2 linked regions of the Amycolatopsis mediterranei genome follow. The protein of the gene in region 1 interacts with the protein of each later gene in a pairwise test. Links are inferred from orthologs where the notes say so. Each region holds a gene or a part of one and is shown on either strand. Other genes may lie near its edges. The genes, in order: ISP_RS03775 and rlmB.

The links.
Region 2: the proteins of ISP_RS03775 (region 1) and rlmB interact in binary tests that used the Escherichia coli proteins (3 or more experiments, as listed by UniProt). The link is inferred for Amycolatopsis mediterranei from one-to-one orthologs.

What each region holds. Positions count from the first base shown.
Region 1 is NZ_CP100416.1:782,765-787,115, reverse strand. What follows is about bases 10-2,851. They hold ISP_RS03775 (bifunctional ADP-dependent NAD(P)H-hydrate dehydratase/NAD(P)H-hydrate epimerase), read right to left. Parts: upstream 2,230-2,851; coding sequence 790-2,229; downstream 10-789. Other genes in these bases: glmS (glutamine--fructose-6-phosphate transaminase (isomerizing)), read right to left, coding at 2,256-2,851; ISP_RS03780 (DeoR/GlpR family DNA-binding transcription regulator), read right to left, coding at 10-574. In the rest of the region: more of ISP_RS03780, read right to left, coding at 1-9; more of glmS, read right to left, coding at 2,852-4,118. UniProt on the Escherichia coli protein: Bifunctional enzyme that catalyzes the epimerization of the S- and R-forms of NAD(P)HX and the dehydration of the S-form of NAD(P)HX at the expense of ADP, which is converted to AMP.
Region 2 is NZ_CP100416.1:9,868,196-9,874,934, forward strand. The notes cover bases 2,316-5,275. They hold rlmB (23S rRNA (guanosine(2251)-2'-O)-methyltransferase RlmB), read left to right. Parts: upstream 2,316-3,297; coding sequence 3,298-4,254; downstream 4,255-5,275. Other genes in these bases: cysS (cysteine--tRNA ligase), read left to right, coding at 2,316-3,268; ISP_RS44850 (MBOAT family O-acyltransferase), read left to right, coding at 4,307-5,275. In the rest of the region: ispF (2-C-methyl-D-erythritol 2,4-cyclodiphosphate synthase), read left to right, coding at 1-306; ISP_RS44825 (PPOX class F420-dependent oxidoreductase), read left to right, coding at 335-730; ISP_RS44830 (PPOX class F420-dependent oxidoreductase), read left to right, coding at 741-1,127; ISP_RS44835 (HAD family hydrolase), read left to right, coding at 1,150-1,836; more of cysS, read left to right, coding at 1,880-2,315; more of ISP_RS44850, read left to right, coding at 5,276-5,740; ISP_RS44855 (histidine phosphatase family protein), read left to right, coding at 5,939-6,544; ISP_RS44860 (transglutaminase-like domain-containing protein), read left to right, coding at 6,618-6,739. UniProt on the Escherichia coli protein: Specifically methylates the ribose of guanosine 2251 in 23S rRNA.

The sequences.
Region 1 (4,351 bases):
CGACGGCGGTGACCGACACGAACGAGACGTCGGCGCGGATGCTGTCGAGCAGGTTGAGCACCTCTGGCCCGGCGCAGGAGTCGTACTCGTGGCTGTACCGGCCGCCGGCGAGGACGACCTCGACCTGGGGCCCCAGCAGCCGGGCGGCGTGCAGCGAGTTGGTGACGACGGTGAGGGCGTCGATCTCGGCGAGCCGCTTGACCAGCGGGAGGAGGGTGGTGGAGTCGTCGACGAAGACGGTCTGGCCGGGCTGCACGTGGTTCGCGGCGGCCTGGCCGAGGGCTTCCTTTTCGCCGTGGTGGAGCGTGTCGCGGAAGCGGGCGGCGCTCTCGATGGTGAGCGCCGGGTAGGCCTCGACCTTGCCGCGCAGCTTGCGCAGGAGCCGGCGTTCGGCCAGGTCGTCGAGGTCGCGGTGCATGGTCATCAGGCTGACCTTGAACTTCGACGTCAGGTCGTCGATCCGGGCCTCGCCCTCCTCGATGACGTGATCGAGGATGTCCTGCCGCCGCTGCTCGACGACGGCATCGGACGGCCGGGTCTTCCGGTCTCCGGATGCTGCTGTGCCGCCGCTCACACGGACTTCTTACCAGATTTATCGCGCGAAGTTAACAGAGAACTCGATATCTCTTCGCACGTCGGTCGCCGGGCCGTCGTCTCCAACCGGACGACACGCGTACCCGAGCGGACGACACGCGTACCCAGCCGGACGACACGACCGCCGGACCGGCCGGGCAGCGTGTCGTCCGTACAGGTACGCGTGTCGTCCGTACAGGTACGCGTGTCGTCAGGTCAGGACGTTAGCGAGCGGATCGACCGGATGGCCTCCGGGATCGCGTGGACCAGGCCCGACGCCGAGGTCGGGGCGTTCTGGGCCGCGATCGCGCCCGCGAGCGAGTGGACGTGGGCGGCGGCCGCCGCGGCCAGCCAGGGGTCCAGGCCCGCCGCCAGGAGGGCGCCGACCAGGCCGGACAGGACGTCACCCGAGCCCGCCGTCGCCAGCCAGGCGCCGCGGGGGGTGTTCACCGCGACCCGGCCGTCCGGGGCCGCGATCACCGTGCAATGCCCCTTCAACAGCACCACCGCGTCGTACTTCTTCGCCGCTTCGCGCGCCGCCGTCACCCGGTCCGCTCCCGGCGCGCGGCCCATCAGGCGCTCGTACTCGCCCGCGTGCGGGGTCAGGACCAGCGGCGTGTCCGGGTCGCGCGCGTCGAGGACCTCCGGGGACTTCGCGATGATCGTCGTCGCGTCGGCGTCGGCGCAGACCGGGACGCCCTGACCCAGGACGTACCGCAGCACGTCGCGCCCGTCGGAGCCGGTGCCGATGCCCGGCCCGACCACCCACGCCTGGACGCGGCCCGCGTCGGCCACCGTGCCGGTGGCAATGACCTCCGGCCACTGCGCGCGGACGGTGTCCGCCGCGTGGCCCGCGTAGCGCACCAGGCCCGAGGTCGCGCGAACCGCCGAGCCTGCGGCCAGCACCGCCGCCCCGGGGTAGGTCGCCGAGCCCGCCGCGACGCCCACCACGCCCTGGCTGTACTTGTCGTCCTCCGGGCCCGGCACCGGCCAGGCCGCGGCGACGTCCACGATGTCGAGGCGCCGCAGCGACGGGTCGGTCAGCTCGAGACCGATGTCGACCAGCACGACCTCGCCGCACCAGGCCGGCGCCAGCACGTGCACCGGCTTGAGGGCGCCGAACGTCACCGTGCGGGCCGCCCGCACCGCCGGGCCGTCGACCGCGCCGGTGTCCGGGTCGACGCCGCTGGGCAGGTCGACCGCGACGATCGGGGCCTCGGCCAGCTCGACGAGCCGGGCCGCTTCGGGCCGCAGCGGGCCGCGGCCGGAGATGCCGACGATCCCGTCGACGACGACGTCCGCCTTCGCGATCCACTGTGGACCGTCCGCGGCGGACACCACCCGCCCGCCGGCGCGCTTCAGCGCTGCGAGTCCCTTTGCGTGCGCCTTCTCGGGCTTGAGCAGGATCGCCGTGACGGCCACCCCGCGGCGGCGCAGGAACGCCCCGGCCCACAGGGCATCACCGCCGTTGTCGCCCGAGCCGACCAGCAGGACGACCCGGCGGCCGGACACGCCGCCGGTGTGGTCGTCGAGGAAGTCCGCGAGCTGCACCGACAAGCCGAACGACGCCCGCCGCATCAGCTCGCCCTCGGGCGTGACGGCGAACGCCCGAGCCTCCGCTTCGCGAATCCGTTCCGTGGTCCAGATTCCCTGCACGGCGACGGCCTCCCTCTTACGCGGTGTTACTCCACGGTGACGGACTTCGCCAGGTTACGCGGCTTGTCGACGTCGTACCCGCGGGCGCGGGCGATCTCCGCGGCCAGCACCTGCAGCGGCACGGTGGACACCAGCGGCTGCAGCAGCGTCGGCACCGCCGGGACCTCGATGAGCTCGTCGGCGAACGGCCGGACCGTCTCGTCGCCCTCTTCGGCGATGACGATGGTGCGGGCGCCGCGCGCCTGGATCTCGCTGATGTTCGACACGAGCTTCGAGTGCAGCACCGCGCGGCCCTTGGGCGAGGGCATCACGACGACGACCGGCAGGCCGTCTTCGATCAGCGCGATCGGGCCGTGCTTGAGCTCGCCGGCGGCGAAGCCTTCGGCGTGCATGTACGCGAGCTCCTTGAGCTTCAGCGCGCCTTCCAGAGCGACCGGGAAGCCGACGTGCCTGCCGAGGAACAGGATCGCCTTCGAGTCGGCGATCCGGCGGCCGAGATCGCGCACCTGCTCCACAGTGGACAGTACCTTCTGGACGGCCGCGGGCATGGCCTCCAGCTCGGCGTACTCGCGCGCGACCTCGTCCGGGTACTTCGTGCCGCGGGCCTGCGCCAGCGCCAGGCCGACCAGGTAGTTGGCCGCGATCTGGGCGAGGAACGCCTTGGTCGAGGCAACGCCGATCTCAGGCCCGGCGTGCGTGTAGAGGACAGCGTCGGACTCGCGCGGGATCTGCGCGCCGTTGGTGTTGCAGACGGCCAGGACGCGTGCCTTCTGCTCGCGCGCGTGCCGGACGGCTTCGAGCGTGTCCGCCGTCTCGCCGGACTGGGACACGGCGACGACCAGCGTGTCGCGGTCCAGCACCGGGTCGCGGTAGCGGAATTCCGAGGCCAGCTCGACCTCGACCGGCAGCCGCGTCCAGTGCTCGATGGCGTACTTGGCGACCAGGCCGGAGTGGTAGGCCGAGCCGCAGGCGACGACGAAGACCTTGTCGACGTCACGCAGGTCCTGGTCCGAGATGCGCTGCTCGTCGAGGATGATCCGGCCGGACTCGAAGTGCCCGCGCAGCGTGTTGGCCAGCGCCTCGGGCTGCTCCTCGATCTCCTTGAGCATGAAGTACTCGTGGCCGCCCTTCTCGGCGGCGGAGAGGTCCCAGTCGACGGTGAACGGCTTGGCCTGGGCGGCGTCGCCGTGGAAGTCCAGGACTTCGTAGCCCTCGCGGGTGATGACGACGAGCTGGTCCTGGCCGAGCTCGACGGCCTCGCGGGTGTGCTCGATGAAGGCGGCGACGTCGGAGGCGACGAAGTGCTCCCCCTCGCCGACCCCGACGACCAGCGGCGAAGACCGGCGGGCGGCCACGATCGTGTCCGGGTGGTCGGCGTGCGTCACGACCAGGGTGAACGCGCCTTCGAGGCGGCGGCAGACGGCGGCGACGCTGGCGGTGAGGTCGCCCTTGGTGTCGCCTTCGGTGTACGCGCGGGCCACCAGGTGGGCGGCGGTCTCGGTGTCGGTGTCGCTGGCCATCTCGACGCCGTCGGCTTCGAGCTCGGTGCGGAGGGCGGCGAAGTTTTCGATGATGCCGTTGTGCACGACGGCAACGCGCTGCGAGGCGTCGCGGTGCGGGTGCGAGTTGCGGTCGACGGGCGCGCCGTGGGTGGCCCAGCGGGTGTGCCCCATGCCGGCGGTGCCGCCGAAGTGCTCGCGGCCGACCTCGTCGAGCCGGCCTTCCAGGTTGGCCAGCCGGCCCGCCTTGCGCTCGACGGTCAGCGCACCGGCGCCGTCGAGGACCGCGACACCGGCGGAGTCGTAACCGCGGTACTCCATGCGCCGGAGCCCGCCGAGGACGACGTCCAGAGCCGGGCGGTGCCCGACATATCCCACGATTCCACACACGCTCATCAGCCTAACGAGGCACATTCAGCGAGCTGACCGGGTCCGTGAACGGGCTCCGACCTGCGGGGACGCGGCCGCGGTGGTTCGAACCACTGCGGTGCACCCAGGCGGGCGGCTCGCGTGCCCGAATGCTCCGCTCGCGCACCGGACGGCCGGCCCGCGTACCTGGGGAGTCGGCTTGGGCGACCGAAACTGTCGGCGGCTGCCGGTAAAGTGGAAAACGGGGGGCGCCC
Region 2 (6,739 bases), 9.1 Mb from region 1 along the record:
GGCGACCTGGGCGCGGTGTTCGGCACGGGCGACCCCCGGATGGACGGCGCCCACGGCGCGGACATGCTGGCCGAGGTCCGCGGCCTGATCGAGGCGGCGGGCTGGCGGGTGGCGAACGCCACGGTCCAGATCGTCGGCAATGCCCCCCGGGTCGGGAAGCGGCGCGAAGAGGCACAGAAGGTGCTGTCGGAGGCAGTGGGCGGCCCGGTGAGCGTGTCCGGAACCACATCCGACGGCTTGGGGCTGACAGGGCGCGGCGAGGGCATCGCGGCCTTCGCGACGGCGCTGCTGCTGGCGGCGGAATAGGCACCCACCCAAGCCCGTTCGCCGTGATATGCCCCTCACTCTCTCGGACGAGGTCCGCGCGCTGGTCGACGGGAAGAACTTCGCGACGGTCGCCACCCTCGACCCGGACGGCGGACCCCAGACCTCCGTCGTCTGGATCGCCCTCGACGACGGCGACCTCGTCTTCAGCGCGACCGAGGATCGCCGGAAGGTCCGCAACCTGCGGCGCGACCCCCGCATCAGCGTCTCCATCACCGACGTCGAGAACCCCTACCGGCACACCCAGCTGCGCGGCACCGTCACGATCACCCCCGACCCCGGCAAGACCCTCCCGAAGACGCTCAGCCACAAGTACCTCGCCCAGGACCCGCCGCCCGAGGGTCCCGAGACCGAACGCGTGATCGTCCGGCTCAAGGTCGACAAGGTCGCCGGCAACGTGAAATAGGGTCCAGACCATGTTCAACGACGCCACCAAGGCCCTGCTCGACGGCACCAACTACCCCGTCGTGGCCACCACCAACGCCGACGGCTCGCCGCAGAGCTCCGTCGTCTGGGCGAAGCGCGACGGGGACACCGTGGTCTTCGTGACCGTCCAGGGCCGGCGAAAGGAACGCAACATCCAGCGCGACCCCCGCGTCTCGCTCTCCGTCTTCGACCTGGCCGACCCCGAAAACTACGTCGAGATCCGCGGCCGCGCCGAGGTCACCGTCGAAGGCGGCGCCGAGCTGAACGACGAGCTGGCCCGCAAGTACACCGGCACGACCTTCCCGCCCGAGCCGGCCGACGTCGTGCGCGTGCTCGTGCGCGTTGTCCCCGAACACATCACAGGGCATTCGGCCTGAGGGTCCCGTTAGGCTGGAAACCATGACGATCAGGGCCGTGTTGTTCGACTTCTCCGGCACGCTGTTCCGGCTCGAGCAGGACGAGTCCTGGCTCACCGAACTGACCGACCACAAAGGTGAGCCGCTCGACATCGAGGCACAGGCCGAGCTGATGCGCCGGATGACCGCCCCGGTCGGGCAGGTCGTCGAGCTCGACGCCGAGCACGTGCACGCCTGGCAGCACCGCGACCGCGACCCCGTGCTGCACCGGAAGGTCTACCTCGAGGTGCTGAAGAAGTCCGGCGTCCCGCACTTCGACCAGGCCGAAGCGCTCTACGACCGGCTCATCGATCCCAGCCAGTGGACGCCGTACCCGGACACCGAAGCCGCGCTGAAGGCGGTCGCCGAGCGGGGGCTGAAGGTCGGCGTGCTGAGCAACATCGCCTTCGACATCCGGCCCGCGTTCACCGGCCGCGGGTGGGACGCCTACGTCGACGAGTTCGTGCTGTCCTTCGAGGTCGGCGCGGTCAAGCCCGAGCTGGAGATCTTCCGCAAGGCCGTCGAGGAACTCGGCGTGCCGGCCACCGAGACGCTGATGGTCGGCGACAGCGAGGAGGCCGACGGCGGCGCCCGCGCCCTGGGCTGCGAGTTCGCGCTGGTCGACCCGCTGCCGACGGCCGAACGGCCGGACGCCCTGCTCACGGCGTTGCGCGGCTTCGGCGTGGCTTGAGGGCCAGAGAGGTCGCTCACGCCCGACCCCGTACCCTTTGAGGGTGGCCCTTCACCTTTTCGACACAGCGACCCGGAGCGTACGGGAGTTCCACCCCGTCCGTAGCGGAACGGCGTCGATCTACGTGTGCGGGGCCACCGTGCAGGGCGTTCCGCACATCGGGCACGTCCGCGGCGTCCTGAACTACGACGTCCTGCGCCGCTGGCTCGTCCACAGTGGACTGGACGTGCTGCTGGTCCGCAACGTCACGGACATCGACGACAAGATCCTTACCAAGGCCGCCGAGAACGAGCGGCCGTGGTGGGAGTGGGGCGCGACGCACGAGCGCGCCTTCGAGACCGCGTACGATCAGCTGGGCTGCCTGCCGCCGTCGATCAACCCGCGCGCGACCGGGCACGTCACCCAGATGGTCGAGCTGATGGAACGCCTCATCGAGAGCGGCCACGGCTACGTCGCGGACGGCGACGTCTACTTCTCGGTCAAGTCGTTCGACGAGTACGGCAAGCTGTCCGGCCAGGTCCTCGAAGACGTCCAGCAGGGCGAGACGCCGACCCGCGGCAAGCGCGACCCGCGCGACTTCACGATGTGGAAGAGCGCGAAGCCGGGCGAGCCGTCGTGGCCGACGCCGTGGGGCAACGGCCGGCCGGGCTGGCACCTGGAGTGCTCGGCGATGGCGACGGCGTACCTCGGCGCGGAGTTCGACATCCACGGCGGCGGCATCGACCTGGTCTTCCCGCACCACGAAAACGAGCGCGCCCAGTCCAACGCGGTGGGCGACGCCTTCGCGCGGTTCTGGCTGCACAACGCCTGGGTGACCATGTCGGGCGAGAAGATGTCGAAGTCGCTCGGCAACACCGTGTCGATCCCCGCGATGCTGGACCGCTACCGGGCCCCGGAGCTGCGGTACTACCTGGTCCAGCCGCACTACCGGTCGACGATCGAGTACTCCGACACCGCGGTCTCCGAGGCCGCGCAGGGCTACCGGCGGATCGAGACGTTCCTGCGCCGCGCCGCCGCGGCGGGCGACGTGCCGGTCGGCATCATCCCCGAGGCGTTCGCGAACGCGCTCGACGACGACCTCGCCACCCCGCAGGCGTTCGCCGTGGTCCACACCACGGTGCGGGACGGTAACGCCGCCCTCGACGCGGGCGACACCTCCAAGGCACTCGAATTCGCCGCGGCCGTCCGCGCGATGACCGACGTGCTCGGCCTCGACCCGCTGTCCGCGCGCTGGTCCGAGGCGGGCGGTTCCGAAACGCCCACCAAAGAAGCGCTGTCCCGGATCGTCGAAGGGCTGCTGGCCGAGCGCCAGCAGGCCCGGGCCGAGAAGGACTTCGCCCGCGCGGACGCCGCCCGTGACCGCCTCCAGCAGGCGGGCATCGTGGTGGAGGACACCCCCAACGGTCCTCAGTGGACTGTGAAGTCCGACTGAACCGGCTTTCTACGCAAGGAACTTTCACCATGGCAGGCAACTCGCGGCGCCAAGGCGCGATCCGCAAGACGGGCACCAAGAAGGGTGCCGTCGTCGGCTCGGGCGGTCAGCGCCGCAAGGCCCTCGAAGGCAAGGGGCCCACCCCGAAGGCGGAGGACCGTCCCGGGCACAAGGCCTACCGGTCGGCCAACGCCGCGACGAAGCGCGACCAGGCGCGGCAGAAGAAGGCCGACAAGCCGGAGCTGATCGCCGGGCGCAACCCGGTGGTCGAGGCATTGCGCGCGGGTGTCCCGGCGACCGCGCTGTACGTCGCGCTGAACATCGAGATCGACGACCGGGTGAACGACGCCGTCCGGCTGGCCGGCGACAAGGGCATCTCGATCCTGGAGATCCCGCGCGAGGAGCTGGACCGCAAGACCAACCGGGCCGTGCACCAGGGCCTGGGCCTGCAGGTCCCGCCGTTCGAGTACGCGCACCCGGACGACCTGATGGCGGCGGCCCGCAACTCGGGCGAGGTACCGCTGTTCGTCGCGCTCGACGGCGTCACCGACCCGCGCAACCTGGGCGCGGTGATCCGCTCGGCGGCCGCGTTCGGGGCGCACGGCGTGCTGCTGCCGGAGCGGCGCAGCGCGGGCATGACGGCGGTGGCGTGGCGGACGAGTGCGGGCACGGCGGCGAAGCTGCCGATCGCGGTGGCGACGAACCTGACGCGGCAGCTCAAGGCGTGGGCGAACGACGGCTTGATGCTGGTGGGCCTGGACGCCGACGGTTCGGTGGACATCGACGAGCTGGAGCTGGCGGCCGACCCGCTGGTCATCGTGCTGGGCTCGGAGGGCCGCGGGCTGTCCCGCCTGGTGCGGGAAACGTGTGACGCGACGGTGTCGATCCCGATGGCCGCGGGGGTGGAATCCCTCAACGCCTCGGTGGCGGCGGGGGTCCTGCTGGCCGAGGTGGCGCGGCGCCGTCGTCTCGCCGGGCGGGTCTGACACCGCCACCCAGCCGGGTTAAGGTCACCGTCGGATAGACCGAGGGGACCCGATGTCGTTCGTTTCGCCGCTCTTCTTGTGGTACTTCATGCCGGCGGTGCTCATCGCCGTGCTGGTGTGCCCGCGGAGCTGGCGAAACGGCATCATCGCGGTCGCCAGCCTGCTGTTCTACACGATCGGCGCCGGCGGGTTCGTCTTCCTGCTGCTCGGCTGCATGGTCGTCAACTTCTTGGCGGGACCGCTCCTGGCCCCGAGCCCCTGGGACGTCCACGGCGTCCGACGGCGCCGGATCCTGATCGCGGTGGTGTCGCTCGACGTCTCGGTGCTGCTGATCTGGAAGTACGCGGGCTTCGCGACCCAGCAGATCGCGGCGGTGGCCCACTGGTTCGGCGGCAGCGTGCCGGTGGCGAGCCTGGTGGTCCCGATCGGCATCTCGTTCTACACGTTCCACCACATTTCGTACGTGGTGGACATCTACCGCGGCGAGCGTCAGGCCCTGCGCAACCCGGTGTCGTTCGCGGCGTACATCGCGATGTTCCCGCAGCTGGTGGCGGGCCCGATCGTGCGGTACCGCGAGATCGCCGACCAGCTCCCGCAGCTGCGCTCGCACCGCCTGGACGACATCGCGGCGGGCTTTCCCCGGTTCGCGCTGGGCCTGTGCAAGAAGACGATCATCGCGGACTCACTGGGCCCGTTGGTCGACGCGTGTTTCAAGGTCCCCTCGGACCAGCTGACGTTCACCACGGCCTGGCTGGGCGCGATCGGCTACACCCTCCAGCTGTTCTTCGACTTCTCGGGCTATTCGGACATGGCCATCGGCCTCGGCCGCATGCTGGGCTTCCGGCTGCCGGAGAACTTCGCGAGGCCGTATTCCTCGGTGACGATCACGGAGTTCTGGCGCCGCTGGCACATGAGCTTGAGCCGCTGGTTCCGCGACTACGTGTACATCCCCCTGGGCGGCAACCGTCATGGAGCGGCGAAGACGTATCGCAACCTCTGCATTGTGTTCGTCCTGACGGGCTTCTGGCACGGAGCCCAGTGGACGTTCCTGGTCTGGGGCTGCTACCACGGCGCCCTCCTGGTGATCGAGCGCCGCTTCGGCCTGGACTTGGACCCGTCGACGCCGTGGAAGCGCTACCTCCGCAGGGCTTTGACGATGTTGCTGGTGGTGGTCGGCTGGGTGTTCTTCCGCTCCCCGGACCTGGGCCACGCGCTGTCGATGCTCGGCCACCTGCTGATCCCCGACTTCAAGGGCCTCGGAGCGGGAGTGGAGCAGGCATTCACGAACCAGCGCCTGGTCTTGCTCCTGGCGGCACTGACGGTGTTCGCCCTCCCGGCCCACCCGGTAACGGGCCCCCTCCTGGAGTCATCAAGAAGCCGCCCGGCAACGGCACTACGCATCGGAGTGATGACGGTAGGCCTGCTGTACGCGGCAATCTTGATCGCAACGGGAACCTTCAGCCCCTTCTTGTATTACCAGTTCTGACAACGCAAACGCCCCCAGCCACCCCCGCAACACTTCCGCCCACACCCCCAGCCACACCTCCGGCCACACCCCCCGCCCGAACCGATACGCAGCCCCTGGCGGCCATTGAACAATCCGGCGTTCGGGTCAGCGGGCAAACGCAACAGAACTATCCCCAACCCGCTCACCCGAACAGCCCAACCATGAAACCCTGACCCGGTGCTGACCACGCGGTACCTCTTCCTGACCCGCCACGGTGAAGCGACCCCGAACGGAACCCTCACCGAAGCCGGTTGCCGCCAAGCGGTCCTTCTCGGAAGACGCCTCCGCGACGTCCCGGTCACCTCGATCCACCACGGCCCCCTCCCGCGAGCCACCCAAACCGCCCACCTCATCGCCGACCAGCTCCCCGGCGTCCCCATCCACATCGACAAAGCGGCAGACGACTTCGTCCCGTACACGCCGAAGCGAGAAGAGCTCCCCGAGACGTCCGGCGACCTCCTCCTCGCCTTCACCCGCCAGTTTCCCCCGGCCGACGAAGAACTGGCCGCCGAAGCCGAACGCCGGTTCAGCGGTCCCGTGCCGGGAACCGAGCCCCGGTACGAAGTCCTCGTCACGCACAACTTCCTCGTCGGCTGGCTCGTCCGCGCGTCACAGGACGCACCGCCGTGGCGCTGGCTCACCCTCACCCACGCCAACGCCGGCCTGACCGTCATCCGGTACTCCCCGGGACGGCCCGCCGCGCTGCTGACCTACAACGACCTGAGCCACCTCCCCGCCGAACTGCGCTGGACCGGCTTCCCACCGGACTTTTACGTTCCGTAGTCACCAACCACAAGACGTGACCACCCCGGAAAACGGCTCTCGCCCGAATGGCCGCACCTGTCAGGATGCGCGGATGAATCCCGCGCCAACGCCCACCTCCGATCGGCTCAGCGACTACCTCACCGCCGACGCCGTCGTCGACCACGAGCACCCGTCGATCCGCGCGCTGGCGGACGTCCTTCACCCCGGCGTCGA